4 regions of the Serratia sp. NCCP-200 genome follow, and region 2 is predicted to be linked to each of the others. Evidence: predicted binding sites of a transcription regulator. Region 2 holds the regulator's gene; each other region holds the start of a gene.
What was found. The regulator Fur, encoded in region 2, represses iron uptake genes when iron is present. The targets are predictions, from matches to a motif close to ATAATAATGAGAACNACTATCAA.

Region 1: a site for Fur is predicted at 4,132-4,154, ahead of efeU (iron uptake transporter permease EfeU). Genes of this name have one in related genera too.
Region 3: a site for Fur is predicted at 1,892-1,914, ahead of sufA (Fe-S cluster assembly scaffold SufA). Genes of this name have one in related genera too.
Region 4: a site for Fur is predicted at 5,465-5,487, ahead of ftnA (non-heme ferritin). Genes of this name have one in related genera too.

The regions. Positions count from the first base shown of each region.
Region 1 covers NZ_BAAKUJ010000001.1:974,674-982,874, reverse strand. The annotation lists gene phoH (phosphate starvation-inducible protein PhoH) at 1-107, opposite strand, end outside; gene efeB (iron uptake transporter deferrochelatase/peroxidase subunit) at 740-2,035, opposite strand; gene efeO (iron uptake system protein EfeO) at 2,047-3,180, opposite strand; gene efeU (iron uptake transporter permease EfeU) at 3,199-4,044, opposite strand; gene putP (sodium/proline symporter PutP) at 4,283-5,761, opposite strand; gene putA (trifunctional transcriptional regulator/proline dehydrogenase/L-glutamate gamma-semialdehyde dehydrogenase) at 6,317-8,201, shown strand, end outside.
Region 2 covers NZ_BAAKUJ010000002.1:457,200-465,400, forward strand. The annotation lists gene chiP (chitoporin ChiP) at 1-1,250, shown strand, start outside; gene chiQ (ChiQ/YbfN family lipoprotein) at 1,301-1,627, shown strand; gene AC6HVW_RS07425 (beta-N-acetylhexosaminidase) at 1,646-4,309, shown strand; gene fur (ferric iron uptake transcriptional regulator) at 4,492-4,938, opposite strand; gene fldA (flavodoxin FldA) at 5,264-5,803, opposite strand; gene ybfE (LexA regulated protein) at 6,007-6,294, opposite strand; gene ybfF (esterase) at 6,542-7,324, opposite strand; gene seqA (replication initiation negative regulator SeqA) at 7,565-8,107, shown strand; gene pgm (phosphoglucomutase (alpha-D-glucose-1,6-bisphosphate-dependent)) at 8,185-8,201, shown strand, end outside.
Region 3 covers NZ_BAAKUJ010000003.1:349,114-357,314, forward strand. The annotation lists gene ydiJ (D-2-hydroxyglutarate dehydrogenase YdiJ) at 1-636, shown strand, start outside; gene menI (1,4-dihydroxy-2-naphthoyl-CoA hydrolase) at 633-1,049, shown strand; gene AC6HVW_RS11770 (hypothetical protein) at 1,086-1,490, opposite strand; gene sufA (Fe-S cluster assembly scaffold SufA) at 1,966-2,337, shown strand; gene sufB (Fe-S cluster assembly protein SufB) at 2,352-3,851, shown strand; gene sufC (Fe-S cluster assembly ATPase SufC) at 3,895-4,641, shown strand; gene sufD (Fe-S cluster assembly protein SufD) at 4,616-5,902, shown strand; gene sufS (cysteine desulfurase SufS) at 5,899-7,119, shown strand; gene sufE (cysteine desulfuration protein SufE) at 7,137-7,553, shown strand; gene AC6HVW_RS11805 (L,D-transpeptidase family protein) at 7,835-8,201, shown strand, end outside.
Region 4 covers NZ_BAAKUJ010000001.1:1,064,526-1,072,726, forward strand. The annotation lists gene AC6HVW_RS04960 (S9 family peptidase) at 1-1,850, shown strand, start outside; gene exoX (exodeoxyribonuclease X) at 1,881-2,549, opposite strand; gene AC6HVW_RS04970 (TraR/DksA C4-type zinc finger protein) at 2,971-3,408, shown strand; gene pip (prolyl aminopeptidase) at 3,521-4,510, shown strand; gene AC6HVW_RS04980 (DNA polymerase III subunit theta) at 5,023-5,253, opposite strand; gene ftnA (non-heme ferritin) at 5,641-6,159, shown strand; gene yobA (CopC domain-containing protein YobA) at 6,482-6,865, shown strand; gene copD (copper homeostasis membrane protein CopD) at 6,869-7,750, shown strand; gene AC6HVW_RS05000 (YebY family protein) at 7,820-8,161, shown strand.

The DNA of each region.
Region 1 (8,201 bases), on a different contig from region 2:
AGCGAGGTCACGCTTTCTTCTTCACGCTGGCGATGACTACGAGCGTCACGACGAATGACGCGTTTGGCTTCACGACGTGCTTTGATCACTGCTTTCTGTCTTCCCATAGTGGCACCTTACAGTTTGTTTCACCTACCGCAGGGCAGCAAACACCGAGCGATTATGTTACACACGTATTAGGTTGTGGCCCCCTTTAAAGCCATAGAATGACGTAAACACCTAGCCGCCAAAAGGCGCGGCTCTTTTTCACAGAACAACGAGGTTGGTACAAAACAGGAGTGTGTGTCAGCCGGATTAATACGAAAGGAAAGCCAAGAGTCGGTCAGAAATTGAGAGTCGTAGAGAGAGCCCTCGTTACAACGAGAAATCAGGGAAGGTATGTTATTTGTTGTTTGTAGCCCAACCAAGGACTTTACCATTAGCGATCCCCGCAGTGATATTTACAGCACTAAGCTGTGCACCGTGTGAAAACTACCGCCAGATGATTACAGTATAATGACATTCAACCGCGCCGCGTTGCTAAAATGTAAAAAAATTTAATATTTTTTGTTTTAACCCGCTGCAACACCACTATATCAAAGCGAAAACGACTTGGCATTAAATTATTTTATTGTTAAATATCAATATATTGGTATTAATCCCGGCGAATGACATTTAGGTTTCCGGATTAAAAATTGAGCACATAAAAAAGCGCAGCCTTTGCGCTGCGCTTCTCTGTTATGCTGAAAAACTTAGCTGTTCAAGCCTGCAGCAAGCCGCTGGCCAAATAATCGCCACTCGTCTTGACGCCCGGTAGCACAAAGAAATAGCCGCCACCGATAGGTTTAACGTATTCCTCCAGCGCTTCACCGTTCAAGCGTTTCTGCACCGTCAGGAAACCCTGCTCCAAGTCAGCCTGGTAACAGACAAACAGCAGGCCCATCTCCAGTTGCCCCGAATTGGAAACGCCCAACGAATAACTGTAGCCACGGCGCAGCATCAGGCTGCTCTGGGTTTGCGGTGTGCGCGGGTTGGCCAGCCGAATATGGGCATCCATGCGGATCAGCTTACCTTCCGGGTCTTTGGCATAGTCCGGTTCGTCATGCTCGTGCTTCATCCCCAACGGCGCACCGCTGTGTTTTTCACGGCCAAAGATGGTTTGCTGCTCCTGCAACGGCGTCCGATCCCAAAATTCAACGTGGAAACGAATAATACGCGCAGCCTGATAGCTACCGCCAACGGCCCAGGCAGGTTCCCCCGCCTTATTACCGACCCACACCACCTGATCCATCAACGGCTTATCGCTGGTTTTTGGGTTGGCGGTACCATCTTTGAAGCCCAGCAGGTTAATCGGCGTCTCTTTGCCCCGGCTGCGGGCCGAGTGAGCCGAGATAAAACCTTCCCGCTTCCAGCGCACGCTGAGCAAGTCTGGCGAATGCTTGATGATATCGCGCAGCGCGTGGATCACCGTTTCATTGGTATTGGCACAGATTTGCAGCAGCAGGTCACCATGACACAGGGCAGCATCGAGTGAGTCGTTGGGGAAACGCGTCATGGTTTGCAGGTGCAGCGGTTTCTGCGCCTGTAAGCCAAAGCGCTCATCAAACAGCGAGGTGCCAACGGAAACGGTGATGGTCAGGTTATCGGGGTAGATCTCTGGCCCCATAATGCCCGAATCCAACGGTGGCAGCTTGGGATCGACCTCCGGTGCCTTACCGCCGCTGGTGAGGAACGCGATACGGCTGGTCAACAGACGAAATAGCCGTTCAAGATCCTGTTTGTTGGTCGCCAACACGTCGAAAGCCACCAGCATCATGGCCGCTTGCTGCGGCGTCAAAATACCGGCTTGGTGCTGGCCGTAGAACGGTTGTTTTTGCCAGCGTTCGTCCTGCGAGGTAGCCAGTGGCTCTTCTGCTGCCCGCGCCAGGGATGGCCCCGCCAACGCCAGAGCACCGCCCATCATGCCCAACCCCTGCAACAACCGCCTACGCGAAGGCGAAGCGGCCTGCTCATCTTGAGGAAACGGCCCGTTATGCGGGCCGGGCTTGTTGTTCATCATGCTCAGCCTTAATCCAGACCCAGCACGCCACGCAGCTGTGACAGGTCTTCTGCCAGCGTAGTGATCGGCCCTTTCATCGCATTGCGATCCGCGGTAGTCAGCTTCTCGTAAGACTCGTAACCCTCTGCGGTCTTGTATTTAGCCAGGATGGTGTCGACGGTTTTAAAGTTGGCGTCGATCTTGGCCAGCAGTGGCTGGTTGGCCTTTTCCAATAGCGGACGCAACAGGTTCACAATCTTCTGGGCGCCATCGACGTTGGCCTGGAAATCCCACAGGTCGGTACGGCTGTAGCGATCCTCTTCACCGCTGATCTTGCTGGCTGCCACTTCTTCAATCAGGCCAGCAGCGCCGCCCACCACTTTACTTGGCGGGAAGGTCAGTTCACCGATGCGTTTTTGCAATTCCAGCGTGTCTTTGTACAGACCATCGGCATACTCATTCATGCCCTTGGTGGTGTTGTCGGCAAACAGCGCTTTCTCCAGACGGTGGAAGCCAGTGAATTTCGGATCTTCGGCTTTTTTCTCATAGTCGTCTTCACGGGCGTCGATGCTGCCGTCCAGATCGGAGAACAGCTCGGCAATCGGTTCGATACGCTCGTAGTGCTGACGGGTTGGCGCATAAAGCTTGCGGGCCTGGGCCACATCACCGGCTTTGATCGCATCGGTGAACAGCTTGGTTTGCTTGACCAGCCCTTCAACTTCCTTGGTGACATAGACTTTATATTCGGCAATCGGGCCAACCAGATCCATCACATTCGGTTTGCCATCAGCTACCGCTCCCGCAGCCGTGACGACAAGCTTGCCTTTCGGGTTGCTCAGCAGCCCACAAGTCATATCGTATTCACCCGGCTCGAGGTTTGCCGTCATTTTCTGGGTGAAACCTGGCGCGATATTTTCACGCTCTTCCACCACCATTACGCCTTTGAGGATTTCCCACTCCAGGTTCTTCTGGCTGGTGTTATGCACCACAAACTGGGTTTTACCGGCGGGCAGGGTCAACTGCATCGGCTCACACTGTTTGTCGTTAACGGTCACCTTAATCTGAGGGATATCCGCCGCCAGCGCGTTGAGGCTCAGCGCGAAAGCAGGAACGGCCAGTAATGCGGCATGCAATGCCTTGCGGCGAAATAACGGAGTAGACATACGGAATTCCCTAGTAAATTAGTGATGTGTCTTGCGTTGCGCCGGGATCGCAGAGGACTCCGTACGCTGCGGCAGGAAAAAGAAAATCAGAGCAGGGATCAGATACAGGAAATAGACCGCCACTTCGCTGACCGATGGCGCTTCCTGATAGCCGAACATTCCCTCTAACAGGGTGCCCAGCAGTGAATGCGTGGATAGCTGGTTGCTGAGGTCGAACGCGATGTCCTGGAAGTGGTTCCACAATCCAGCCTCGTGGAAGGCACGGATCGCCCCGGCGGCCAGGCCCGCAGCCACGAACAGAATAAACAGACTGGTCCATTTGAAAAATTTAGCCAAGTGCAGTTTGATGCCGCCCCAATAGATCAGCATGCCCACCACGATGGCGCACGCCAGTCCGAGCATCGCACCGATTGGCGCGGCAATGCCCACATCCTGCTGAAACGCAGCCAACAGAAAGAACACCGACTCCAGCCCCTCACGGGCAACGGCAAAAAACACCATCGCCACCAACGCCCACCCTTGCCTTTTACTCGAGTTGAGGGCGTTATCGATCGCCCCTTCAAGATGCACCTTCACCGAGCGGGAAACCTTGCGCATCCAAAACACCATATAGGTCAGGATGCACACCGCCACCACCGCTACCAGCCCTTCGAACAGCTCTTGCTGTTTTTGCGGAAACTCGCCGGTGGTTTCATTGATGAAGATACCTAGCGCCAGGCACAGAGCAACGGCGACGATTACCCCAATCCATACCACACCAAGCCATTGACCGCGTTGAGTCCGCTTCAGATAGCTGGCGATCAAACTGACGATCAGCGCAGCCTCCAGCCCCTCACGGAACATGATAAGGAAAGGAACAAACATAGAATATTAACCCCTGAAAAGGCGTTTGTAGTCAGCCGCTGGCGCTGAGTAACCAGGCTGCGGCAATGTAAAGAAAAGTAAACCAGAACGATAGTGATTATCATTCTACTGAAAAGAAAAACAAGAGGCGGAAGTGTGATTTTTATTAATCAAATGTCGCTAGTTGTTACAGCTTGATGAGAGTCGTGAGGAGAAAAGCCGATCTCTCCCCGATTGCCGGGGAGAGATTAAGGCGGATTTAGACCGTTTTGAACTCGGCCTCTGCCAGATCAAAACGTTTGGTGATAGTTGCCGAAGGCTGGCGACCCATCAGGCTAACCACCACGATGGCGATACAGCCAAACACAAAGCCTGGAATGATTTCATACAGATCCAGCCAGGCGTACTGCTTCCAGACGATCACGGTGATCGCCCCCACCAGCATACCGGCCAGTGCGCCGTTACGGGTCATACGCGACCACATCACCGAGATCAGCACCACCGGGCCAAATGCGGCACCAAAACCGGCCCAGGCATAGCTGACCAGACCCAGCACGCGGTTCTCCGGGTTAGCCGCCAAGGCAATCGCCACCAGCGCTACCACCAGCACCATCGCACGCCCTACCCACACCAGCTCACGCTGGCTGGCCCCTTTGCGCAAGAAGGCTTTGTACAGGTCTTCGGTGATCGCACTCGAACAAACCAGCAGCTGACAGCTCAAGGTGCTCATTACCGCCGCCAGAATGGCCGACAGCAGGATCCCGGCAATCCATGGGTTAAACAGCAACATGGCCAGTTCGATAAACACCCGCTCGCCGTTTTGCGTCACATTGCCTGCTTGATCCGGGTTATTGGCAAAGTAAGCAATGCCGAAGAAGCCAACCGCAATGGTCCCCGCCAGGCAGAGGATCATCCAGGTCATACTGATGCGGCGAGCGCTACGGATGGTGCGGTGGGAGTCCGCCGCCATAAAGCGCGCCAGAATATGCGGCTGCCCAAAGTAGCCCAGACCCCAGCCCAGCAACGACAGGATCGCTACCAGATTCAGCCCTTTCATCATATCCAGATTGGCCGGGTTTTTAGCCGCGATCACCAACATCGAACTGTCGATGCCGCCCACGGCGATAATCACAATCACCGGCGTAAGGATCAGCGCAAAAATCATCAGGCTGGCCTGCACGGTATCGGTCCAACTGACCGCCAGGAACCCGCCGATAAAAGTATACAGGATGGTGGCGGCTGCCCCGGCCCACAGCGCGGTGGCGTAGGTCATGCCGAAGGTGCTTTCAAACAGGCGCGCACCGGCCACAATGCCGGAAGCACAATAGATGGTGAAGAACACCAGGATCACGATGGCGGAAATCACCCGCAGCAGTTTGCTGTTATCTTCAAAACGGCTGGTGAAATAATCCGGCAGCGTCAAGGCGTTGTTGTTGGCTTCGGTATGCACACGCAACCGCCCTGCCACCAACTTCCAGTTCAGGTAGGCACCAATGGTCAGCCCGATGGCGATCCAGCTCTCCGAAATACCAGAAAGGAAAATCGCGCCCGGTAAGCCCATCAGCAGCCAGCCGCTCATGTCGGATGCCCCGGCAGAGAGCGCGGTTACCACGCTGCCCAAGCTGCGGCCACCCAGAATGTAGTCGTCAAAGTTGTTAGTGGCACGATAGGCCAGCAGGCCGATCACCACCATCCCAAGGATGTAGACCACGAAGGTCACCAGCATAGGTGTGTTCATTATCTTAACTCTCCATTTTTATTCCCTTCTCCCTTTCAAGCCGCCGTATGTTAGCAGCCTATTGAAAGTTATCGGGTATTTTTATGTCAGTAATTTCACCCGCCAGGCGCCGGAACGGGGCGCATTGCGATGGTGGCGGGCGAACAGCGTTTATACCCATCATGGTCTGAACGCTGGCTATCCTAGATGAGGCAATCAACAACCAACAAGACATTTAACAAAAAAGTCACACGAAACTCACGCCAGGTCACATTTATTCGCTGCCAGGGTTGCACTCGTCATAGCCGAAATGAGTTGCACCTCTTACTTAACCCTGATTAATACAGGGGAATAGGCCCCACCCAGCACAGTTCCCCCACTTATCAACCCGTCATCCGTAGCGCTCAAGATGTTAAAAGATCGATTGGAGTCACACTTCGCCACTGGCTACATTTAACAAGGTTGCACAAAGTTGCAACATGCAGGATATTGTCGGCATCAATAACCTCATTACACTATGGATCGCCCCTAATCTGGCAGGTTGGGAGGAGTTCCAAACACAGGAGCTGGATTGGCATGGGCACTACCACAATGGGCGTGAAGCTCGATGAAGCAACCCGCGATCGCATCAAAAGCGCGGCACAACGAATTGACCGCACACCACACTGGTTAATCAAGCAGGCTATTTTCAATTATCTTGAACGTCTGGAGAGTGGTTCCGATCTGCCAGAAATCCCGACGCCGGCCGCTGCCGGCCAGGCAGAAGCGGATGACGTCACGCCACTGGTTCCTGAAGAGTCTCATCAACCCTTCCTTGAATTTGCCGAACAGATCCTGCCGCAATCCGTCACTCGCGCAGCTATTACCGCTGCCTACCGCCGCCCGGAAACTGAAGCTGTGCCGATGCTGCTGGAACAGGCGCGTTTACCCGCCGATCTGGCACAGGCCACCCATAAACTGGCCTATGGCATTGCCGAAAAACTGCGTAACCAGAAGAGTGCCAACGGCCGTGCCGGTATGGTGCAAGGGTTGCTGCAGGAGTTCTCACTCTCTTCTCAGGAAGGGGTGGCTCTGATGTGCCTGGCCGAAGCGCTGCTGCGTATTCCAGACAAGCCAACGCGTGATGCGTTAATCCGCGACAAAATCAGCAACGGCAACTGGCACTCCCACCTTGGCCGCAGCCCTTCGCTGTTCGTCAACGCCGCGACCTGGGGCCTGCTGTTTACCGGCAAGCTGGTCTCTACCCATAATGAAGCCAATCTCTCCAGCGCACTTAACCGCATCATCGGTAAGCGCGGCGAGCCGTTGATCCGCAAAGGGGTCGACATGGCGATGCGCCTGATGGGCGAGCAGTTTGTGACTGGTGAAACCATCGCCGAAGCGCTGGCCAACGCGCGCAAGCTGGAAGACAAAGGTTTCCGTTACTCTTACGACATGCTGGGTGAAGCCGCACTGACCGAAGCCGATGCCCAGGCTTACCTAGTTTCCTATCAGCAAGCCATCCACGCTATCGGCAAAGCCTCCAATGGCCGTGGCATCTATGAAGGCCCAGGCATCTCGATCAAACTTTCAGCGTTGCACCCACGTTACAGCCGCGCTCAGTACGATCGCGTGATGGAAGAGCTGTATCCACGCTTGCTGTCGCTGACGTTGCAGGCACGTCAATACGATATCGGCATCAATATCGACGCCGAAGAGGCCGATCGCCTGGAGATCTCCCTCGATCTGCTGGAAAAGCTGTGCTTTGAGCCACAGTTGGCCGGTTGGAACGGCATCGGCTTTGTTATTCAGGCTTACCAGAAGCGCTGCCCGTTTGCCATTGATGCGGTGATCGACATGGCCAGCCGCAGCCGTCGTCGCCTGATGATCCGCCTGGTTAAAGGCGCTTACTGGGACAGCGAAATCAAGCGCGCCCAGATGGATGGCCTGGAAGGCTACCCGGTGTATACCCGCAAAGTGTATACCGACGTTTCCTATCTGGCCTGCGCCCGCAAGCTGCTGGCGGTGCCGAACCTGATTTATCCGCAGTTTGCTACCCACAACGCCCACACCCTGAGCGCCATTTATCATCTGGCAGGCAATAACTACTATCCGGGCCAGTACGAATTCCAGTGCCTGCACGGCATGGGCGAACCGCTGTACGAGCAGGTAGTAGGCAAAGTGGCCGACGGCAAGCTGAACCGCCCTTGCCGTATTTATGCGCCGGTCGGCACGCACGAAACGCTGCTGGCCTATCTGGTACGCCGTCTGTTGGAAAACGGGGCCAATACCTCATTCGTTAACCGTATCGCCGATGCCACCCTGCCGCTCGATGAACTGGTGGCCGATCCGGTCAGCGCGGTCGAGGCCATGGCGGCTAGCGAAGGCCGCATAGGTTTGCCACATCCGCGTATTCCGTTGCCACGTGAGCTATATGGTGAAAAACGCGTTAACTCCAGCGGTCTGGATCTCACCAACGAAC
Region 2 (8,201 bases):
ACTGGCAACGTCAACGCGATCGTAAAGACGTTGAAACCGGTGATTTTAAAACCAACCTCTCTCACTCTACCTGGAACGCCAACCTGGATTTCACCTCCGGCTATGCGGCGGACATGTTTGGTATAGATGTGGCGGCGTTCACCGCCATCGAAATGGCAGAGTCCAGCGAGAGTGGCCACCCGAACGAAATCGCGTTCTCCAGCCGTAACCGTACCTATGATGAAGATTACTCCGGCGATAAAAGCGGTATCAGCCTGTATAAAGCGGCCGGTAAGTTCAAGTATGGCCCGGTCTGGGCGCGTGCCGGTTATATCCAGCCAACCGGGCAAACGTTGCTGGCCCCGCACTGGAGCTTTATGCCGGGTACCTACCAGGGGGCTGAAGCCGGTGCCAACTTTGACTATGGCGATTCAGGTGCGTTGAGTTTCTCCTACATGTGGACCAACAAGTACAAAGCGCCTTGGCACATCGAGATGGACGACTTCCGTCAGAACGATCGCAAGACCGACGTTTCCTACCTGCACTCGCTGGGTGCCAAATATGATTTCAAAAACGACCTGGTGCTGGAAGCCGCGTTTGGCCAGGCGCAAGGCTACGTGAATCAGTATTTCACCAAGGCGTCTTACAAGTTTGACCTGGCCGGCAACCCAATGACCACCAGCTACCAGTTCTACGGCGCAGAAGACCGCATCGGTGATAATCGCGATCCGAACAGCATCTATGATGGTCTGGCATGGTTGCAGGCGCTGACCTTCGGTTATACCACCGGCCAGTTCAACTGGCGTCTGGAAGGCACCATGGTCAAGGCGGAAGGTAACCAAGGCTTCTTCCTGCAGCGTATGACCCCGACCTACGCCTCCTCAAACGGCCGCCTCGATATCTGGTGGGATAACCGCTCCGACTTTAACGCCAACGGCGAAAAAGCCGTGTTCGGTGGCGTGATGTATGACCTGAGCAACTGGAACCTGCCTGGCATGGCCGTCGGCGCTTCCTACGTTTACGCCTGGGACGCCAAGCCAAGCACCAACCCGATTTACGATCAGAGCCAGCGCCTGAGAGAGAGCGCTTACAGCCTGGATGCGATGTACACCATGCAGGACGGACGCGCCAAAGGCACCCTGTTCAAACTGCACTTCACGCAGTATGACAACCATTCCGATATCCCAAGCTGGGGCGGCGGTTACGGCAACATCTTCCAGGATGAGAAAGACGTCAAATTCATCGTTATCGCACCGTTCACCATCTTCTAATGCGCTCCCCGGTGGCCAGGCTGCCGGGGAAATGCCACAGGACTTTAACCATGAAAAAACTGATGCTGATTATCGCTGCGGTTGCCGGGCTTAGCGCCTGCTCGCAATCCGTCGCGCCACCGGAAGATGTCAAGCTGCGCCAGGCCTACAGCGCCTGTATCAATACCGCGGAAGGTTCACCAGAGAAATTGCAGGCCTGCCAGGCGGTGCTGAACGTGTTGAAGCAAGAGAAACAGCACCAACAGTTCGCTGAGCAGGAAACCGTGCGGGTGCTGGATTACCAAAGCTGCATCCAGGCCGCCCATACCGGCAATGGCCAGGCGTATGACGCCAAATGCGGCAAGATTTGGAAAGAAATTCGCGCTAACAACAACTGATTACGCAAGAGGTTGCAGATGAACAAGTTTAAGATGAGTGCTCTCGCCGCCCTGACGGCTACCGTTGGACTATTGGGCAGCGTAGGTTCTGCCATGGCCAATCAGCAGGTGGTTGATCAACTCAGCCAGTTGCAGGTCAATCTGAAAATGTTGGACAACCGTGCTGCCGAGAACGGCGTGGACTGTGCCAAGCTGGGTGCAGACTGGGCGTCCTGCCACAAGGTGCTGATCACCTTGACCAACGGCAATCAGGAAATCAAAGATAAAGACTGGGCGATCTATTTCCACAGCCCGCGCCAGACGCTGAAGGTCGATAACGACCAGTTCAAAATCACCCACATCACCGGCGATCTGTATAAGCTGGAACCGACGGACAAATTCACCAGCTTCCCGGCCAATCAGGCGGTGGAAATCCCGATTATCGCTGAATACTGGCAACTGTTCCGCACCGACTTCCTGCCGCGCTGGTATGCCACTTCCGGCGATGCTCAGCCGAAGATCCTGTCGAATACCGATACCGAAGATGTTCACCAGTTTGTTGCCCCGTTCACCGGTGACCAGTGGAAGCGTACCAAGGATGACAACAACATTCTGATGGTGCCGGAAAGCCGCTTCACCAAGAACCAGGATCTGAAAGTGTTGCCGATGGCATCGCTGCGTGGGCAAATCATCCCAACCCCGATGGAAGTTAAAGTCCATGCGAAGGATATTGACCTGAGCAAAGGCGTGGCGCTGGAACTGAGCGCCTTGACCAAGCCAGCGGCAGATGCAGCAGCCGAGCGCTTTGCACTGCTGGGCATTGAGAGCCAGGCGAGCGGTTATCCAATCAAGACGGATATCAAGCCAGCTGCATTCAAAGGCGATCAGGCCGTGCCTGGTGCCTACCAGCTGAAGATCGGCGAGAAAGGTGCCGAGATCGTCGGTTTCGATCAGACTGGGGTGTTCTATGGTCTGCAATCCATCCTGTCGTTAATCCCTTCGGATGGCAGCAAGAAGATCGCGACGCTGGATGCCAAAGATGCACCGCGCTTCCAATACCGCGGCATCTTCCTGGACGTGGCGCGTAACTTCCACCAAAAAGACGCCGTATTGCGCCTGCTGGATCAAATGGCAGCCTACAAGCTGAACAAATTCCACTTCCACCTGACGGATGACGAAGGTTGGCGCATTGAGATCCCTGGCCTGCCAGAGTTGACCGAAGTGGGCGGCCAGCGTTGTCATGACCTGAGCGAAACCACCTGCCTGATGCCACAATACGGCTCTGGCCCGGCACCACACGGTGGCTTCTTCTCCCGTCAGGACTATATCGATATCGTTAAATATGCTCAGGCACGCCAGATTGAAGTGATCCCTGAGATCGACATGCCGGCGCACGCCCGTGCGGCGATTACTTCTATGGAAGCTCGCTACAAGAAACTGCTTGCCGAAGGGAAAGAGAAAGAAGCCAACGAGTTCCGCCTGGTGGATCCGACCGATACCTCCAATACCACCTCGGTGCAGTACTTCAACCGCCAGAGCTACCTGAACCCATGCCTGGATTCGTCCAAAAACTTCGTGGACAAAGTGATTGGCGAAGTGGCCCAGATGCACAAAGAGGCCGGCCAACCGCTGAAAACCTGGCACTTTGGTGGGGACGAAGCGAAGAACATCCGTCTGGGCGCTGGCTATACCGACGTGAAAAATCCGGAAGCGGGCAAGGGTATCCTCGACCTGAGCAAAGAAGACAAGCCGTGGGCCAAGTCGCAGGTTTGCCAGGCCATCATCAAAGACGGCAAAGTGGAAGATATGGAACACTTGCCGAGCTACTTCGGTCTGGAAGTCAGCCAGTTGGTGAAAGCACACGGCATTGACAGAATGCAGGCGTGGCAGGACGGCCTGAAAGATGCCAAAGACTCGAAGGCCTTCGCGACCAACCATGTGGCGGTGAACTTCTGGGATACCCTGTACTGGGGTGGTTTCGACTCGGCTAACGACTGGGCGAACAAGGGTTATGACGTGGTGATTTCTAACCCGGACTACGTCTATATGGACTTCCCGTATGAAGTCAGCCCGGACGAGCACGGTTACTATTGGGGCACCCGTTTCAGCGACGAGCAGAAGATCTTCAGCTTTGCGCCGAACAACCTGCCGCAGAACGCCGAAACCTCGGTTGACCGTGACGGTAACCACTTCACCGCCAAGAGCGACAAACCATGGCCGGGTGCATATGGTCTTTCCGCCCAGCTGTGGAGCGAAGTGGTGCGTACCGACCAGCAGATGGAATACATGATTTACCCACGTGCCGTGTCGCTTGCAGAACGTGCATGGCACCGTGCCAGCTGGGAGCAGGATTACAAAGCTGGCCGTGAGTACAAAGGCGGCGAAACCCATCAGGTCGATACCAAAACCCTTGATAAGGACTGGCTGCGCTTTGCCAACCTGATTGGCCAACGTGAGCTGGCCAAGATGGATAAAGCGGGCGTGAGCTATCGCCTTCCGGTCCCAGGGGCACGCATCATCGGTGGCAAGTTGGAGGCGAATATTGCTCTGCCGGGCCTGGGAATTGAATATTCCACCGACGGCGGCAAACAGTGGCAGCGTTATGACGACAAAGCTCGCCCAGCGGTGGCGGGTGATGTGCAAATCCGTGCGATTAGCCCGGATGGCAAACGCTTTAGCCGTGCCGAGCCAGTGAAAGCGTAAGTGAGAACTCCGCCCGCCTACGTGTCGGTAGATGGGCGGAGAGAGTGCGAGGTGAGAGCTAACTGCAATTGTGATAATTGAGTGGATATTTTTCCCCGGGCCTGTCCGGGGATTTTTTTATCTGTCATTTAGGCATAAAAAAACCGCCGTGTAGGCGGTTTTCGCGTTCTGGCGGGCCAGGATCAGTTCTTATTGTGCAGCGTTTCGTTCTCGCGGCAATCACCGGTTTCACAGTGGCCGTACAGATACAGGCTGTGGTTGGTGAGCTTGATACCGTGTTGCTTGGCGATATCGCGCTGACGCACTTCGATGGATTCGTCGCTGAACTCGATCACTTTGCCGCAGTCCAGGCAAATCAGGTGATCGTGGTGGTGTTGCTGAGTCAGTTCGAAAACCGACTTGCCACCTTCAAAATTGTGGCGGGTCACAATACCTGCGTCGTCAAACTGGTTCAGCACACGGTATACCGTGGCCAGGCCAATTTCTTCGCCCATATCTATCAGTTTTTTGTACAGATCTTCCGCACTGACGTGATGGCATGCCGGATCCTGCAAGACTTCCAGGATTTTGAGTCGCGGAAGAGTGACTTTTAAGCCAGCCTTCTTCAATGCGGAGTTGTTATCAGTCATGCGGATTCAGTCCTGTTACTATGCTAATCAAGTTGAGGCGTTCTCGCCTATGGCATCGGTTGGCACAAAGCGTTAATTGCGTCTCATTATAGAACCGGTTGCTGCAAATAGAAACCGCCGGTTGTTAACAAACATATCTTTGCACTTTACCAGGGTAACCATGCAAAGCTTTGATGGATGGGATAAACCGATGTCTCAGTCTACCGTGGCGAGGTAGGAAGTTACAAACTTGTAGCTTCTATTGCTCTAATCCGTGATGCCGATAACAGAAGGGCGCGCTATACGGCGCCCCTACCATGTGTTACGTATCCGCCGGGGCAGAGGCTTAGCCGACGATCTCGGCCAGGCTCAGCTCTTCACTGATTTGCTTGACCCAAGCGTCTACACGTTCGTTGGTCAGCTCAGGTTGACGATCTTCGTCAATGGCCAGCCCGACAAAGTGATCATCGTCTGCCAGACCCTTGGAGGCTTCAAAATGGTAGCCTTTGGTTGGCCAGTGGCCGACGATGGCCGCACCGCGTGGTTCAATGATGTCGCGGATGGTGCCCATCGCATCGCAGAAATATTCCGCGTAGTCTTCCTGATCGCCACAGCCAAACAGCGCCACCAGCTTGCCGTTAAAGTCGATGTCTTCCAGCGTCGGGAAGAAATCATCCCAGTCGCACTGGGCTTCACCATAGTACCAGGTTGGGATACCGAGCAGCAGGATATCAAACGCTGCCAGATCTTCTTTGCTGCTTTTGGCGATGTCGTGGATTTCTGCCACGTCGTTGCCGAATTTTTGCTGAAGCGTCTTTTGGATCATCTTGGCAATGTTTTCGGTATTGCCAGTGTCGCTGCCAAAGAAAATGCCTACATGAGCCATAGTAAAGATAACCTTTTAATTCAAATGAATGTGTTGCGTAAACGCGGCCTGAGGCGCTGCCAAGGGCAGGTTTGCTCAGCCGTAAATGCGTATCATGCCAGAAATTTGCCCTGAGGTTTTATCGCGTTTATGCGATGCCTCTGCGGAGGTGGAACCGATCTGGCGTCATCCTTAACGCCGTGCCGCGTTTGCGGCAGCAGAGATCAGTGTTCTGGCTGTTCTTCTGCCAGTTGGGCCAACAGCATTTGTTCGATCAATTCGCTGCGGCTGATATTGCGCTGGTCGGCCAGTTTGTTGAGAGCATCTACCGCGTCTGCGTTGATTTTCAGCTCCACACGCCGTAATCCACGCACTTTGTCCCGTCGTAGCTGATTGCGCTTATTAATTCTAAGCTGTTCATCTCGGGAAAGCGGGTTGGTTTTCGGGCGCCCTGGACGGCGTTCATCTGCGAACAGATCCAGCGTCGTGCGATCCGTTTGTTCTTTTGCCATTGTTGCGCTACTGCAAGGGAGTTTGCATCAAAAAGCGGTTTACGCTTCCAGACGGTTCGATTTACACAATTCGGGCCAATAAACCCTAACCCAAATTCACCCCCAGCCAAGCGCAGCTTCACACCTGGACAGGGTGGCAAAATTATAGCGCGCCATATTACCCCAGCAGATGGAGCGACGACAATGCCTAACTTAGCTACAAACGCGCTAAGCTATTCTCTCTAGCGCGTTTTTTCGCCACTTGAGCTCACGGCTGGTCAATAAAGCGGTGGATTGCCCTTAATACAGCGTCCGGTTTCTCTGCATGGACCCAGTGGCCGGTGCCTGCAACCACATAGGCGCGTGCCTGCGGGAACTGGCGGGCGATGTCATCGCGGTAGCTATCCTGCACGTAAGGCGAGAGGCCGCCACGGATAAACAGCGTCGGGTGCGGCCAGGGTGGAACCTCTTGCCAGCCGATAATGTTCTCATATTGCTCGATCAGCACCGGCAGATTGAACCGCCAACTGCCAGCATGGAAAGATTTCAACAGAAACTGGATCACGCCTTCTTCATCCAGCGTGGCTCGCATGAGCTGCGCAGCCTGCTGACGCTGGGTGATACCCGCATCGGTGACGGCTTGCAGTGCGGTAAAGATCTGGTCATGGCGGCGGGTGGCGTAATCCACCGGGGCGATATCGATCGCCACCAGCCGTTCAATCCGCTCCGGGGCTAGCGCGGTCAATGCCATCGCTGCTTTGCCGCCCATTGAGTGGCCGATCACGATGGCTCGCTCGATTTGCAAATCGTCCAACAGCGTCAACAGATCCTGCGCCATGGCTGGGTAGGTCATCTCCGCTGCGCGCGGTGACAGCCCGTGATTGCGCAGATCGACCTTGATCACCGTATGCTGTTGGTTCAGGTCGCGCGCCAGCACGCCCAGGTTATCCAGATTACCGAACAGACCGTGGATCAGCACGATCGGTAAGCTGGCAGGTGTGGCGGCCTCAGAGGCCAGTAATTGATAATGTAATTTCATGGTGAAGTTCATGACTTGATAACATTTAGTTAGGTTATCATGATTGCAGAGATATTGGTTTGTTCGCAGAATTTTGCCGATATTTCATGGTATGGTGAGGGGTTGGCGGCCAAGGCGGTTGGCTAAAGTCTGCTTTTGCCGTTTGGGAGAACATTGTAGTGTTCGCACCCGCGCTTTTAACCTTATAATCCCATGGCTTGAATGCACCAATTGGCTTCAGGTTCATAAGTAGAAAAAACGTACTGGATAAAGATGAAAACTATTGAAGTCGACGAAGAACTTTACCGCTATATTGCCAGCCACACGCAACATATCGGTGAAAGCGCGTCTGATATTTTACGGCGTATGTTGAAGTTTACCGCAGGCCAGCCTGTGCGCACGGCCCCTGTGGTTGCCAGTGGTCAGGCAGAGCCGTCAGCGGCTGCCGTTGCAGCACAGCGTCCACGCGATCGCGTGCGTGCGGTGCGCGAGCTGCTGCTGTCGGACGAATATGCCGAACAGAGCAAAGCTGTAAATCGTTTTATGCTGGTACTTTCCACCTTGTACACCCTCGATGCGGCGGGCTTTGCCGCGGCAACGGATTCGTTGCATGGCCGTACCCGTACCTATTTTGCTGGCGATCAGCAAACGCTGCTGGCCAACGGAACGCATACCAAGCCCAAGCATGTGCCAGGTACGCCTTACTGGGTGATCACCAATACCAACACCGGCCGCAAACGCAGCATGATCGAACACATCATGCAGGCCATGCAGTTCCCTGCGGAACTGATCGAGAAAGTTTGCGGCACCGTCTAATTTAGCGAACAGCCCGTCACGGTGGCCGTAAGCGACTCATTGCCCGGCCACAGTACTGGCATTTTAGGGAGTAGTCGATGGCTAATGACCCACG
Region 3 (8,201 bases), on a different contig from region 2:
TTTGTACGGCTGGTGGAAAAGCTGGGCTACAAGCCGGTGCTGTTGCCTTTCTCACCGAACGGCAAGGCACAGCATATCAAAGGGTTCCTGACGCGCTTTGCCAAAACGGCGCGCAAGACAGCGGACTTTCTTAACCGGGTAGCCAAACTGGGGATGCCGATGGTGGGTGTCGATCCGGCGTTGGTGCTGTGTTATCGCGACGAGTATCAAGAAATTCTCGGGGCCGAGCGGGGTAATTTCCAGGTGCAACTGGTTCATGAGTGGTTGCAACAGTTGCTGGCAGAACGAGCGGAACAGCCTGCCACCGGGGAAGCCTGGTATCTGTTTGGCCACTGTACCGAAACTACTGCATTACCGGCGAGTACCCAGCAGTGGGCTGCCATCTTTGCCCGTTTTGGCGCCAAGTTGGAAAACGTCAGCGTGGGTTGCTGTGGCATGGCGGGCACTTACGGTCACGAAGCCAAGAATCTGCAAAATTCCCTGGGGATTTATGAGCTATCATGGCATCAGGCGCTACAGCGTTTGCCAAGGCAACGCTGTCTGGCGACCGGTTATTCTTGCCGCAGCCAGGTAAAACGCATTGAAGGCAATGGCGTGCGGCATCCATTACAGGCACTTCTGGAGATGATTGCGTGAAGCTGTGGAAACGTGAAACAACGCTGGAACAACTCAACCAAAGCGGTGAAGGATGCATGGTGGCCCATGTGGGCATTCAGTTTACCCGCTTGGAAGATGACTATTTAGAGGCGGTGATGCCCGTCGATCACCGCACTACCCAGCCGTTTGGCCTGTTACACGGTGGGGCTTCGGTGGTGCTGGCCGAGTCGATGGGCTCAATGGCAGGGTATCTGTGCACCGAAGGGGAACAAAAGGTGGTGGGGTTAGAGATTAACGCCAACCACCTGCGCGCGGTATTTAAAGGGCAGGTGCGCGGGGTTTGTCGTGCGTTACACGCTGGCCGCCGCAATCAGGTCTGGCAGATCGAGATCTTCGACGATCGCGATCGCCTGTGCTGTACCTCGCGGCTGACCACGGCAGTATTGGAGTAATACCTACCCCGCAGGTTATCGCCTGCGGGGCAAACGTTACAGTTGGAACGGTACCCGTTTCACAAAATCCTTCTGAAAAGCGGTAGCCTTGTCCCAGCCGCCTTCCATCGAATATTTCTGGCAAATCAGCGTTAGCGTATGCCGGGCAAAATGATAGCACTGCACGCGGAACAGCTGACAGCGCTGTGGGTTGTTGATCTCGACGATCAGCCGGTTATGCAGTTTGCTCAGCGCATGCAGATAACTCTCGTCATCGCCATTTTCCAGGCATAAATTCGCCATGCCAAGGCTGACACCGTTGTAACGCTTCAGATGATTGATGTTGCATTCCGGCCGCTGTAGCGCCGCTTCCGCCATATAGAAATCCACCGTGGCATCACGGATGTTGAACTTGTATTCATCAATTTTGCCCAGCAGCCACGCATTCATCGAGATAGCCATAGGTCCACGCCCAATTAAAGCTTAATGATAATCATTATCATATTTGCAGCTGTGGCGATGATCAATGCTCCCCTCAGTTTTTTTTCTGTTGTGGGTCTTTTGACCGCCACGGGCTAAAAACACGCGAGCGACTAGACTTAAAGCAGGGAAAGGCATTTTTCAGACAGACAAAATGCAGAAATAGGTATTTTCTATGAATGTTTAAAACAGACGACTTATCCGGCGCTATAACCTTGTCGGGGCAGCGGGATAAGCCGTACGAGATATGATGAATTGCAATGAATTCAGAGGGATAAAAATTATCCCCGTGTCTATTTTGCCTGGATGCGCCATCGATTTATCGTGTTGCCGAGCGTAAATCCGGGCGTTTGGTAAATACCCCCGCAAAACAAACGGTTGAAGTGATAATCATTATCACTAACATGGGCGGTAAGCCAGATCGGCTGTAGTAAAACACGAATGTGAGGTAGGCCATATGCATACGGAAGATGTTGGTACTTTTTCCTTGGCAGACAACGTCTGGCAAGGCATTTCGCTGAGCGACAGCGCGGTGAAGCAGATAATCAGACTCATGCAGCAGGATGCTCAGGTGAAAGGGCTGCAACTCGGCGTCAAACAATCTGGCTGTGCGGGCTTTGCCTACGTACTGGATTTGACCCGCGAACCGGCCAGCGACGATCTGTTGTTCGAACGCGACGGGGCCAAGCTGTTCGTGCCGCTCAAAGCGATGCCGTTTATCGATGGCACCACGGTAGATTTTGTTCGGGAAGGGCTGAATCAGATGTTCAAATTTAATAACCCTAAAGCTCAGAACGCCTGCGGGTGCGGTGAGAGCTTTGGCGTTTAAGCGATGCAATCAACATGACACGAAGCAACGTAGAAACAGCGAAAGATGTACCGGCTTGGGTCAGCGAAGGTCGCTACAAGGAAGGATTCTTTACCCAACTGGCCACCGATGAGTTGGCCAAAGGTATCAACGAAGAGGTGGTACGCGCCATCTCGGCCAAGCGTAACGAACCCGAGTGGATGCTGGAATTCCGCCTGGAGGCTTACCGTGCCTGGCTGCAAATGGAAGAGCCACACTGGCTGAAAGCCAACTATGACAAGCTGAACTATCAGGATTACAGCTACTATTCAGCGCCGTCCTGCGGCAGCTGTGATGACTCCTGCGGTTCTCAGCCTGGGGCGGAGCAGCAGCCTGGTGCCAGTTCGGAAAACGGCTACCTGACCAGCGAAGTTGAACTGGCGTTTAATCAGCTAGGTGTACCGGTGCGTGAAGGTAGCGAAGTCGCGGTAGACGCCATTTTCGACTCGGTTTCCGTCGCGACCACCTACCGTGAAAAGCTGGCGGAGAGCGGGGTGATCTTCTGCTCGTTCGGTGAGGCCATTCACGACCATCCAGACTTGGTACGTAAGTATCTGGGCCGAGTGGTGCCGCATAACGACAACTTCTTTGCCGCACTCAACGCTGCGGTGGCTTCCGACGGCACCTTTGTTTACGTGCCGAAGGGCGTACGCTGCCCAATGGAGCTTTCCACCTATTTCCGTATTAACGCCGCGAAAACCGGCCAGTTTGAACGCACCATTCTGATTGCCGATGAAGGCAGTTATGTCAGCTACATCGAAGGCTGCTCAGCGCCGGTACGCGACAGCTATCAGCTGCATGCGGCGGTGGTTGAAGTGATCCTGCATAAAGACGCCGAAGTGAAGTATTCCACGGTGCAAAACTGGTTCTCCGGCGGCGGCGAAAGCAAAGGCGGTATTCTTAACTTCGTCACCAAGCGTGCGCTGTGTGAAGGCTCAGGGTCCAAAATGTCCTGGACACAGTCTGAAACCGGCTCAGCCATCACTTGGAAATACCCAAGCGTGATCTTGCAGGGCGACAACTCGATCGGTGAGTTTTTCTCGGTGGCGCTGACCAGCGGCTACCAACAGGCGGATACCGGCACCAAGATGATCCACATTGGTAAAAACACCAAGTCGACCATTATTGCCAAAGGGATCTCCGCCGGACACAGCCAAAATACCTATCGTGGGCTGGTGAAAATCCTGCCTGGAGCGGAAAACGCCCGTAACTTTACCCAGTGCGATTCGATGCTGATCGGGCCCAACAGCGGGGCGCATACCTTCCCTTATGTGGAAACTCGCAATAACAGCGCCCAGCTTGAGCATGAGGCTACCACCTCGAAAATCGGTGACGACCAACTGTTCTACTGCCTGCAACGGGGCATCAGCGAAGATAATGCCATCTCGATGATCGTCAATGGTTTCTGCAAGGACGTGTTCTCCGAGCTGCCGCTGGAGTTTGCCGTAGAGGCACAGAAGTTACTGGCTATCAGCCTGGAACACAGCGTCGGTTAAGCACCCGTATTTATAGCGCAGCAGCGCGATTAGAGGACACAGCATGTTAAGTATCAAGAATTTGCACGTCAGCGCCGAAGGTAATGAGATCCTCAAGGGGCTGAGCCTGGACATCAAACCGGGCGAAGTGCACGCCATTATGGGGCCCAACGGCTCCGGCAAAAGCACGCTTTCCGCCACGCTGGCTGGCCGGGAAGAGTATGAGGTCACCGCAGGGGAAGTGACGTTTAAAGGCAAAGATCTGCTGGAGCTGGCTCCTGAGGATCGGGCCGGTGAGGGCGTATTCCTGGCGTTCCAGTATCCAGTAGAGATCCCCGGCGTCAGCAACCATTTCTTCCTGCAGACCTCGGTGAATGCGGTGCGTAATTACCGTGGCCAAGAGGCGCTGGATCGCTTCGACTTCGCCGACTTTATCGAACAGAAGATCGAGTTGCTGAATATGCCAGCAGATTTGTTGACCCGTTCGGTCAACGTCGGTTTTTCCGGCGGCGAGAAGAAACGCAACGACATTCTGCAAATGGCCGCGCTGGAGCCGGAGCTGTGCATTCTGGATGAAACGGATTCCGGGCTGGATATCGATGCCCTGAAGATCGTCGCCAACGGCGTCAATTCGCTGCGTGACGGCAAGCGTGCCTTTATTATTGTCACCCACTATCAGCGCATTCTTGATTACATCAAACCGGATTACGTTCACGTGCTTTCCCAGGGGCGCATCGTGAAGTCTGGTGATTTCTCATTGGTGAAACAGTTGGAGGAGCAGGGCTATGGCTGGCTTTCCGACCAACAGTAATTCACGGGCACTACAGCAGATGTACAGCCTGTTCGAAGCGCGCGGCGGCGAGCAGTCTGCGCATGCGTTAGCCCATTGGCAGCAGGTTTTGCGCCAAGGCTGGCCGACTCGCAAGCAGGAAAACTGGAAATATACCCCGCTGGAAGGTTTGCTGGAGCAGCAGTTTCTGGAGCCCGTAGACCACGTGATTAGCGAGGAGCAGCGTGACCAGTTAGCGTTGAAGATTGATGCGTATCGCTTGGTGTTTGTCGATGGGCGCTTATGTCCGCAATTGAGCGATGAGGATCTTGGTGACTACCAGTTGAACAGGGTGACCTATGATGCGCCAATAGCGCTGCCGGAGCCGATCCAGCCAGAAATCTTTCTGCATTTGACCGAAAGCCTGGCGCAGGAAACCAGCGTGATTAGCCTGGCGGCGGGCAAAGCTCCGGTTAAACCGCTCTATCTGTTGCATCTCAGCTCCGGGCGCGAGCAGCCCGGAGAAGTGAATACGCTGCATCACCGGCACCATATCGAGATTGCGAGTGGTGCACGAGCTTCGGTCATCGAACACTATGCCAGCGTCAGCGCTGCGGCCCACTTCACCGGTGCGCGCTTGACCGTGACGGTGGGTGATAATGCCGAGCTGCATCATTGCAAACTGGCGTTCGAGAGCCAGGCCAGTTACCACTTTGCCCATAACGACCTGCTGGTTGGCCGCGATGCGCGTGTTAAAAGCGATAGCTTCCTGTTGGGGGCGGGGCTGACACGCCACCACACCAGTGCGCAGTTAAACGGTGAGGGGAGCAATCTGGTCATCAACAGCCTGGTGCTGCCGGTAGGTAAAGAGGTATGCGATACCCGTACCTATCTGGAACACAACAAAGGCTACTGTGAAAGCCGCCAACTGCACAAAACGGTGGTCAGCGATCGGGCCAAAGCAGTGTTTAACGGCATGATCAAGGTCGCGCAACACGCGATCAAAACCGACGGCCAGATGAACAACCACAACCTGTTGTTGGGCAAGGTGGCGGAGGTCGATACCAAACCGCAGCTGGAAATCTACGCCGATGATGTCAAATGCAGCCACGGTGCCACCGTGGGCCGGATCGATGAAGAACAGCTGTTCTATCTGCAATCGCGCGGTATTGATAAGCACGCGGCGCAGCAGGTGATCATCTTTGCCTTTGCCGCTGAACTGACAGAGGGCATTTCCGACCCGGTCATACGGGAGTTGGTGCTGGCTCGTATCGCCGATCGTTTACCCCGGGAGGCGGCATGAGTTATCCCCTAGAACGGGTACGTAGTGATTTTCCCCTGCTGGCTCGGGAGGTCAATGGGCAACCGTTGGCTTATCTGGACAGTGCTGCCAGCGCGCAGAAACCGCAGAGCGTGATTGATCGCGAACTGGATTTCTACTGTCACGGTTATGCCGCGGTTCACCGCGGCATTCATACGTTGAGCGCCGAAGCTACCCAGCAGATGGAGGGCGTGCGTGAGAAAGTGGCGCGCTTTATCAATGCGGGCTCGGCGGAAGAAATCGTGTTCGTCAAAGGCACCACCGAAGGCATCAATCTGGTGGCTAACAGCTTTGGCCGCCATCTGCTGACGGCGGGCGACAGCATCATCATCACCGAGATGGAGCACCACGCCAACATTGTGCCGTGGCAAATGCTGGCGCAGGAGCGAGGCATCACGCTGCGTGTCTGGCCATTGCAGCCAGACGGTACCTTGGATTTGGCACAACTGCCGGGCCTGATCGATGCCTCCACCAAGCTGTTGGCGATCACCCAGGTATCGAACGTGTTGGGAACCGTCAACCCACTGCATGAGATCGTTCCCGTGGCCAAAGCTGCTGGGCTGAAAGTGCTGGTGGACGGCGCTCAGGCGGTAATGCATCAGCGTATCGATGTCCAGGCGCTAGACTGTGATTTCTATGTGTTCTCCGGCCACAAGCTGTACGGGCCTAGCGGTATCGGCATTCTGTATGGCAAGCAGTCGTTGCTGGAACAGATGCCACCGTGGGAAGGCGGCGGCGCGATGATCCAAAGGGTCAGCCTGACGCAAGGTACTACCTTTGCAGCGCCGCCATGGCGTTTTGAGGCCGGTTCACCTAATACGGCGGGTATGATGGGGCTGGGGGCTGCCATCGACTATGTCGAGGCTCTGGGGCTGGAAAACATCCACGATCACGAGCAATCTCTAATGCGCTACGCATTGGATGGATTGCAGCAGGTGCCAACGCTGAAGATTTATGGCCCTGCGCAGCGTGACGGCGTGATTGCCTTTAATCTAGGTGAACATCATGCCTACGACGTGGGCAGTTTCCTGGATCAATACGGCATTGCGATCCGCACCGGGCACCACTGCGCCATGCCGTTGATGGAGTTCTACCAGGTACCAAGTATGTGCCGTGCCTCGCTGGCGTTGTACAATACCCGGCAGGAAGTGGACCGGCTGGTCGCCGGTTTGCAGCGCATCCACAGCTTGTTAGGCTAATCATTAAAGGGAGCCCCATGGCGCATTTGCCGGACAAAGATAAATTGGTGCGTAATTTTTCCCGCTGCCTGAACTGGGAAGAGAAGTACCTGTATGTGATCGAACTAGGTAGCCAGTTGCCACCGCTGGATGAACGTGAGCGGCAGGCGGCCAACCTGATTTCCGGTTGTCAAAGCCAGGTCTGGATCGTGATGAGCAACAACGCGCAAGGGCAGGTTGAGTTTCATGGCGATAGCGATGCTGCTATCGTCAAGGGGCTGCTGGCGGTGGTGTTTATTGTTTATCATGAGCTTACGCCGCAGCAAATCCTCGATCTGGATATACGCCCATTCTTCAGCGAACTGGCCTTGAGCCAACATCTGACGCCTTCTCGTTCTCAAGGTTTGGAGGCGATGATCCGCGCTATTCGCAGTAAAGCAGCCCAGCTCGCCTGACAGGATATCCCAAGGCTTATTGATGGCACGCTATGTCAATGAGCCTTTACAATTCCTGCCAAATCCCACCTTTTTTCCATAAATCATAAATATTTCAGCCGCTTACCCATTGACGAGTCATTGACAATTCCTGCGTTTGATTACGTTATAACATGTTGATTTTTTGCAATTTATTGCCTTTAAATCGGATCTTGCTAATATCGAACGAGCATTTATCTTATTTACCTGCTGGCCAGTGACCGCTAGCCTTGCAATGAACCGTAATAACTATAGGGATCAGAATGAAACGTGCGTTGACTCTAATGGGCGTGCTATTCGCCACCGTACTGACCGGCACCCAGGCCGCCAGTGCGAACGAATACCCATTGCCGCCGCCAGGCAGCCGTCTGATTGGTGAGAATACGATTTACAACGTGCCAAACGATGGCCGTTCGCTGGAAGCCATTGCGGCTGACTACAAGATTGGGCTATTGGGCATGCTGGAAGCCAACCCGGGTACCGATCCCTATTTGCCTAAACCGGGGTCGGCGCTGACGATCCCGACACAGATGCTGCTGCCGGATACCCCACGTGAAGGAATTGTGGTCAATCTGGCGGAACTGCGCTTGTACTATTACCCGAAAGGGGAAGATAAGGTGATCGTCTACC
Region 4 (8,201 bases), on a different contig from region 2:
CTCTTTATCAGGAGATGGTCGCGCGTATCCCACAGCAGGAACATTCCGTGCCTTACGTCAGGCGTGGTTTCCGCTATCAGACCCGCTATGAGCCGGGTAATGAATATGCGCTGTATGTGCGCCAGCCTGCAGCGGCTACCGAGCTTTGGGATACCTTGCTCGATGGCAACCAGCGTGCGGAAGGGCACGAATTCTATACGCTGGGCGGGTTGGACGTCAGTCCGGACAACCAGCGCCTGGCCGTGGCGGAGGACTTCCTGTCACGCCGCCAATACGATATCCGTTTCAAGGACCTAGGCGACGATAGCTGGGCCGATGAGGTGCTGGAAAACACCTCTGGTAACTTCGAGTGGGCGAATGACTCCGCCACTGTCTACTACGTGCGTAAACACGCCAAGACATTGTTGCCGTATCAGGTCTATCGCCACGTGGTGGGTAGCGATCCGCAGCAGGACGTGCTGATCTACGAGGAACAGGATGACACTTTCTACGTCAGCCTGGAAAAAACCACCTCCGAGCGCTTTATTCTGATCCACCTCAGCAGCACCACCACTTCGGAGATCCTGCTGCTGGATGCGAACAGTGCAGACAGTAAGCCGCAGATGTTTGCGCCGCGCCGTAAAGATCACGAATATGCCATCGATCACTACCGTGAGCATTTCTACATTCGTTCTAACAGAAACGGCAAGAACTTTGGCCTGTATCAGAGCGAGCAGGCTGAGGAAAGCCAATGGCAGGAACTGATTGCCCCGCGCACCGATGTCATGCTCGAAGGGTTCAACCTGTTCCGTGACTGGCTGGTGGTGGAGGAGCGCATCGCCGGGCTGACCCAACTGCGCCAAATCCACTGGCAGAGCGGTGAAGACAAGCGCATCGCTTTTGACGATCCGACTTATGTCACCTGGCTGGCCTACAATCCAGACCCGGAAACCGAGCTGCTGCGTTACGGCTATTCCTCCATGACCACGCCAACTACGCTCTATGAGTTGAATCTGGACAGCGGCGAGCGGGAGTTGCTCAAGCAGCAGGAAGTGAAAAACTTCACGGCGGAAGATTATCGTAGCGAGCGCGTGTGGGTGAAAGCTCGTGACGGCGTCGAGGTGCCAGTATCTTTGGTTTACCGTGCTGACCGTTTCGCACATGGGGCGAACCCGCTGATGGTCTATGCCTACGGCTCCTATGGCAGCAGCATGGATCCGGCATTCAGTGCCAGCCGCCTCAGCCTGCTGGATCGTGGTTTTGTCTTCGCGCTGGCGCATATTCGCGGCGGTGCCGAGCTCGGGCAACTCTGGTATGAAGACGGCAAGCTGTTCAACAAACAAAATACCTTTAACGACTTTATCGACGTCACCAAGGCATTGGTAGAGCAGGGCTATGGCGATACTGACCGGGTGTTTGCAATGGGCGGCAGTGCCGGTGGCTTGCTGATGGGCGCGGTAGTCAACCAGGCTCCTGAGCTGTTCAATGGCGTAGTGGCTCAGGTACCGTTTGTGGACGTGGTCACCACCATGCTGGATGAGTCCATCCCGCTCACCACCGGTGAATATGACGAGTGGGGCAACCCAAACGACAAGGCGTATTACGATTACATCTTGCAGTACAGCCCTTACGACCAGGTGAAAGCGCAGGATTATCCGCATATGCTGGTCACCACCGGGCTGCATGATTCGCAGGTGCAATACTGGGAGCCTGCCAAGTGGGTAGCGAAACTGCGTGAGTTGAAAACTGACGATCGCCAACTGCTGCTGTATACCGATATGGATGCTGGCCACGGCGGTAAGTCTGGGCGCTTTAAGGCTTACGAAGATATTGCGCTGGAATATGCGTTTATTCTGGCGCTGGCGGAATAAATCATCGCGGGCAGGAGACTGCCCGCCTGATTAACCCAACAGATAGTATTTCAACGTGTGTTTCATATCCGGGCTGAGATCGTCGATGGATTTCAGCATCCAACGCAGATAGCCAGGATCGTCCAGCGCCACCTGCTCAATAGATTGCCCACGATATTTGCCGAACTTGAATTTTTTCAACAATACCGGCTGCTCGGTGATTTCCAGCATCTGTTCTGGCGTCCAACCGGAGTCCTGCACAATGCGTTGCAGCAGTGCGGCGGTGACGTAGCAGTCGTACAGTGCGCGGTGTGGATAAAGCGCGGTATCCTGCGGCAGTTGTACATCCAGATTCAGCGCATAGCGCAGGTATTGATTACCATATTTAATGTCTGGGTACAGCGTACGTGCCAGCTTGAGGGTACAAATCCAGGCACCGTTCATTTCCGGCAGCATGGCACGATCAAAGGCGGCGTTGTGCGCAACATAATATTGGCTGCCCTGGTAACGCCCAATGGCGACGGCGATACGCGGCTTGCCCTCAACCATCTGCTCGGTGATGTGGTGAATGGCCATGGCGTCCAGGCCGATAGGCCGGTCTGGGCTGATCAGGTCGCTCATCGGATTAGTGATTTGCCCGTCGATCACGTCAACGGAAGCGACTTCCACTACGCCGCCGTCTAGCCCACAGGTTTCAGTATCGATTACACGTAACATCATGATGTTCCCAGCTAAAGTCTACTGCCTAGCTTAACGATATGGGGTTGCGATGCCAACCTGTCTTTTCGCAGGCAACAAAAAACCCGCCTCGGCGGGTTTAACTACGGTCAGAAACTGATTTACTCACCAGATGTAGACGCCTGTCCTTTTTTGGAACGTTTCTCCGCTTTTTTCTCGGCTGGGGTTTTCAACGGCTTCTTCTTCGCATTTTTCTTGCTGTCCATTCCCTTACTCATGATGGCCTCTTGGTTAACCTATGGTTGGGTGGCTTGCTGGACCATTAACTCCCTCGCGGCCATCATATGCAAGCAGCAAAGGGTATGGAAACGTCAACGCCTTGTTTATCCAATGATTATTTATTATTAACCTTTATGTGTTAAAAATGTTATAATGTAACAAACTTATGTACACGGAGTGTGCCATGACAGTCATGACATTATTAAGCGAGCAACAACTGCTGGCGATGCCAGAATCTGATTACATGAATACGGAGCAGCGGGCGTTTTTCCGCCAACGCCTATTGGACGAGCAACAAAAACTCTGGCAGCACATCGACGTGCTGAAACGTGATATCGACAGCGGCGATATAAGCGGTGACGAAGCGGATAAAGCCGCGCGCGAAGAAGATCTGCGCCTGCTGTTCCGCCAATTGGATCGGGAAACCCGCCTGTTACCCAAGATGGCCGCCGCCCTGCAGCGCCTGGAAACCGGTGATTTCGGTTATTGCCTTGAAACGGGTGAGCCTATTGGCCTGCCACGTCTGTTATTGCGCCCGACGGCGGAGCTGAGTATTGAAGCCAAAACCGCACAAGAAATGCGCGAACCCCATATGCGTAAAAGCAAGTCGACTTCATTTTAAGCAAACGCGCACTAACATGTTGGTATAGGTGGAGGTTTTAGCGTTTTACCGTTGACCTGATGAGCGGCTTCGGCTTTGATGAAGGTATCACTCACAGAGAGACGTACGCGCCATGGAACAATTACGAGGTTTGTACCCGCCATTATCCGCCTATGACAGCGGTTGGCTGGATACTGGAGATGGGCACCGGATCTACTGGGAGCTGAGCGGCAATCCAAACGGTAAGCCTGCGGTCTTTATCCACGGCGGGCCTGGCGGTGGTAGCGCACCTTATCATCGCCAGCTGTTCGACCCGCAGCGCTATAAGGTTTTACTGTTCGATCAACGCGGCTGTGGTCGTTCCAAACCACATGCCAGCCTGGACAATAACACTACCTGGCACCTGGTCGACGATCTCGAAAGACTGCGTGTCATGGCCGGAGTGGACCAGTGGCTGGTCTTTGGTGGCTCCTGGGGTTCCACGCTGGCGCTGGCCTATGCACAGACGCATCCGCAACGCGTCAGCGAGATGGTGCTGCGGGGGATCTTCACGCTGCGTAAGCAGGAGCTGAGTTGGTATTATCAAGACGGCGCTTCCCGCTTCTTTCCGGATAAATGGGAGCGGGTGTTGTCTATCCTTTCGGAGGAAGAGCGCAAGGACGTGATTACTGCCTACCGTCAACGTCTGACTTCACCGGATCTGCAAGTGCAGCTTGAGGCTGCCAAACTGTGGAGCGTGTGGGAAGGAGAAACGGTAACGCTGTTGCCAAGCGGTGCTTCCGCCTCCTTTGGCGAAGATGATTTCGCGCTGGCCTTTGCCCGTATTGAGAACCACTACTTTAGCCATCAGGGCTTTCTCGACAGTGATGACCAGCTGTTGAGCAACGTCCCGCTGATCCGTCATATTCCGGCGGTGATTGTCCATGGTCGTTACGATATGGCCTGTCAGGTACAAAACGCCTGGGATCTGGCCAAGGCCTGGCCAGAGGCTGAACTGCATATTGTCGAAGGGGCAGGGCACTCCACGGATGAACCGGGTATTTTGCACCAGTTGATGCTGGCTACCGACCGTTTCGCTGGCCCCTCACCCCAACCCTCTCCCACAGGGAGAGGGAGCTGTTAGTCCCTGCTCATTTGGAGGCAAATTGGTAACTTTAGCAAAATCGGTCGCCTCCTCTGCTGGCTACCGACCGTTTTGCACAACCCTTTCCCACTGGGAGAGGGAGACGTTATTGGAGGTAAATCGGTAACTTTAGCAAAATCGATCGCCTCCTGATCCAAGGTGAGTCGCAAGAAATTTTAAACACACTCGATCGGTTCCCCATTTGGAGGTAAATCGGTAATTCTAGCAAAATCGGTCATCTCCTCATCCAAGGTGAGTCGCGAGAAATTTCAAACACACTCGATCGGTCCCCCATTTGGAGGTAAATCGGTAACTCTAGCAAAATCGGTCATCTCCTCATCCAAGGTGAGTCGCGAGAAATTTCAAACACACTCGATCGGTTCCCCATTTGGAGGTAAATCGGTAACTTTAGCAAAATCGATCGCCTCCTGATCCAAGGTGAGTCGCGAGAAATTTTAAACACACTCGATCGGTTCCCTCTCCCTGTGGGAGAGGGTTAGGGTGAGGGGTCATTACTTCATTTTAGGTTCGTAAGGCAGGCGAGAGAATTTGTGTGATTCGACGCGATAGTGCATCACTCGCTCGCGGAAGTAGTCTTGCAGATGCTTTGGCTGCTCACGCTCCACCATCTCAGGGATCACCGGCATATTGTAGCGTTCCTTGAATGCCACTCCAGACGCGGCCAGATCAACGTTCACCTTGTCCATCTCGTCTTTGGAAAGTTCTGCCAGATTGTAACCCATGGGATCCTCCTTCTAGTGTGTAACGGCAACTCAGCGCAGAAGGTAATCTACCGTGCCGCGCTTGGCAAGCTTCTCAAGCCAACCTATCCCTGTCATCTTCAGACTCTGAGTATAGAGTCATTACAAAAAGCAGGGTGATATAATGTTTAAGCCTAATGACGTTGTTTTATTTTGTTAAATAAGAATGATTCGTCTTCCTGCAAATATAAAGATGAAAATGATTATCATAATAATTTAATGTTAAATTGAGTTTTTTATAACGCATTGAATTTATGGCTAAATTAACTTTTAAATAAATGAATGTAAATCAAGTGTTTTTATTTTGTATTAATCAAGGCATAATGTGGTCAATTAAATTTATGACCTGCAAAAATAATAGGGATCCTCATGCTAACGCAAGCAATGACCACGAAACTGAATGAGCAACTGAATCTGGAATTCTATTCCGCCAATTTGTATTTGCAAATGAGCGCCTGGTGCAGCGATAAAGGCTTCGAAGGTGCCGCCGCATTCCTTAAAGAACATTCACGCGAAGAGATGCAGCACATGCAGCGTCTGTTCGACTACCTCAGTGATACCGGGGCTTTGCCGCTGATCGGCAGCATTTCTGCACCACCGGTAGAGTTTGAATCACTGGCGGACGTTTTCCAGCAGACTTACGAGCATGAGCAACTGATCACTCGTCAAATCAATGAACTGGCGCACGTGGCTATGACCACACAAGACTACTCAACCTTCAACTTCCTGCAATGGTACGTTGCCGAACAGCACGAAGAAGAGAAGCTGTTCAAATCCGTGCTGGACAAGTTGGCGCTGGTAGGCAGCAGCGGCAAGGCACTGTTCTTCATTGATAAAGATCTGAAGAGAATGGGTGCTGAGGCAGTAAGCGGTAACGGCCAGGCCTGATAACCCGCTTTTGTCATCAATCTGAAAACCGCGTACTTTTCCCCGTACGCGGTTTTTTTTGCCCTGCGTTTATCGGTCAGTGATAGCGATACGTGCTGCCAGATCGCAAAATATCAGTGATGTGCTCGACTTGCCGATTCACCGTCGTTATGATTTAACGCGATACGCTACCGGGAGGTAGAGAGTTATAACAGTGAGTTACCCACTCCTTCTGCTGTTTACCCGTGGCGCAATCACAGTGGTGGGTTGAGGCTGCGGAAACATCGCTCCGCGTAACCGGTCTTGGCCCTTATCACCTACATAATTGATAAAGGACTCCTCCGTGATCGCTAAAATTCGTTCATCCTATCGCCTGCTTTCCACCATTTTTGTACTGTTTGTCGGCTTGTCTTCTCAGCAGGCGTTGGCGCATGCCCACCTGAAAGTACAGACTCCGGCGGCAGATGCCACCGTCAGCTCTGCGCCAAAAGTGCTGACGCTGAATTTCTCCGAAGGCATTGAGCCTAACTTCAGCGGTGTGAAAGTGACCGGCCCAGATAACGCCGTGGTTAAAACCGGCAAGCTGGATCTGGATCCAAGCAACAACACCCAGATTAACGTACCGATTGAAAGTGAACTGGCTGCGGGGAAATACCAGGTCAGCTGGCACGTGGTTTCCGTTGACGGTCATAAAACCAAAGGTCAGTACAGCTTTACCGTTAACTAAGCTATGACTCTGGCGACCCTGTTTGTGCTGTGTCGCTTTGTGCACTTTACGGCGGTGATGCTGATGTTTGGCGTCAGCCTGTTCACCGCCGTCCTGTCGCCACAGCGCCTTTCCCCGATAATCACCCGCGATTTGCGCCCGCTGCTGCTCGCCTCGACCTGGATCTCCGCATTAACCGCTTTGCTGATGCTGGCTATTCAGGCCGGCTTGATGGGCGATGGCTGGGCGGATACCTGGCAATTGAGCATTTGGTGGGCGGTGTTGGGCACCACTTTTGGTGAGGCCTGGTGCTGGCATCTGGGGTTTTCCCTGCTGGCCTTGTTAGCCTTGCTGTTGCCTGCGGCAAAGCGGGGGCAAGCGCTAGCGCTGTGCTCGGCACTGCTACTGGTCAACATGGCGTTTATCGGCCATGCGGCGATGCATGCGGGCATATTGGGAATAGCACACCGAGTTAACCACGCTTTGCACCTATTAGCGGCAGGTTACTGGTTCGGCAGCCTATTACCGTTGTTGCTTTGCCTGCGCTACTTGCCACAACCGCAATGGCGTAGCGATGCGGTCGCCACCTTGATCCGTTTCTCCCGCTGGGGCCATGTTGCCGTGGTGCTGGTGATCGTCACGGGCATAATCAACAGCCTGATCATCCTTGGCCGCTGGCCAGTCGATCTCGATTCCGCCTATCAACGCTTGTTGTTAGTTAAAGCCGGGCTGGTGGCATTGATGGTGATGGTGGCATTGGCAAACCGTTACGTTATCGTCCCCGCAATGCGCACCTCCCCCAATCTGGCACAGCGCGGGTTGGTGATCGCCTGTTGGCTTGAGGTGACGTTGGGCGCTGCGGTGCTGCTGTTGGTGAGTTTATTTGCAACCTATGCACCGGTATGACATTGCGCCTTGCCGGATGCCCCCAAACTGCGGGAAAATCGATTTAAATCGCAACTTAAGGCCAAAAACATGAAATCTGTAATTCTTGGTATTGCGCTGTTGGCAACGGCGTCGAGCGCGCTGGCGGCAGATAAGCTGGTTAACGTCACTAAGCTGGAGTACGGCAAACAGTGGGCGTTCACCAAAGAGGAGGTCACGCTGCAATGCCGCAAAGGGGCCGCCTTGTTCGTGCTCAACAACAGCACCCTGATGCAGTATCCGCTCAATGAAGCCGCAGAAGCACAGGTGAAAGCGGGGCAGCAGCGTGCCCAATCGCTGGATGTGATCCTGTTGGATGATGCCAACAACCCAGGTCATAAAATGAATGTGCAACCTTTCCGCGAAAGAGCAGAAAAACTGTGTGCTGACTAATCAGCTAACCACCCGATACTTATGCAAAAGTTTACGGGTG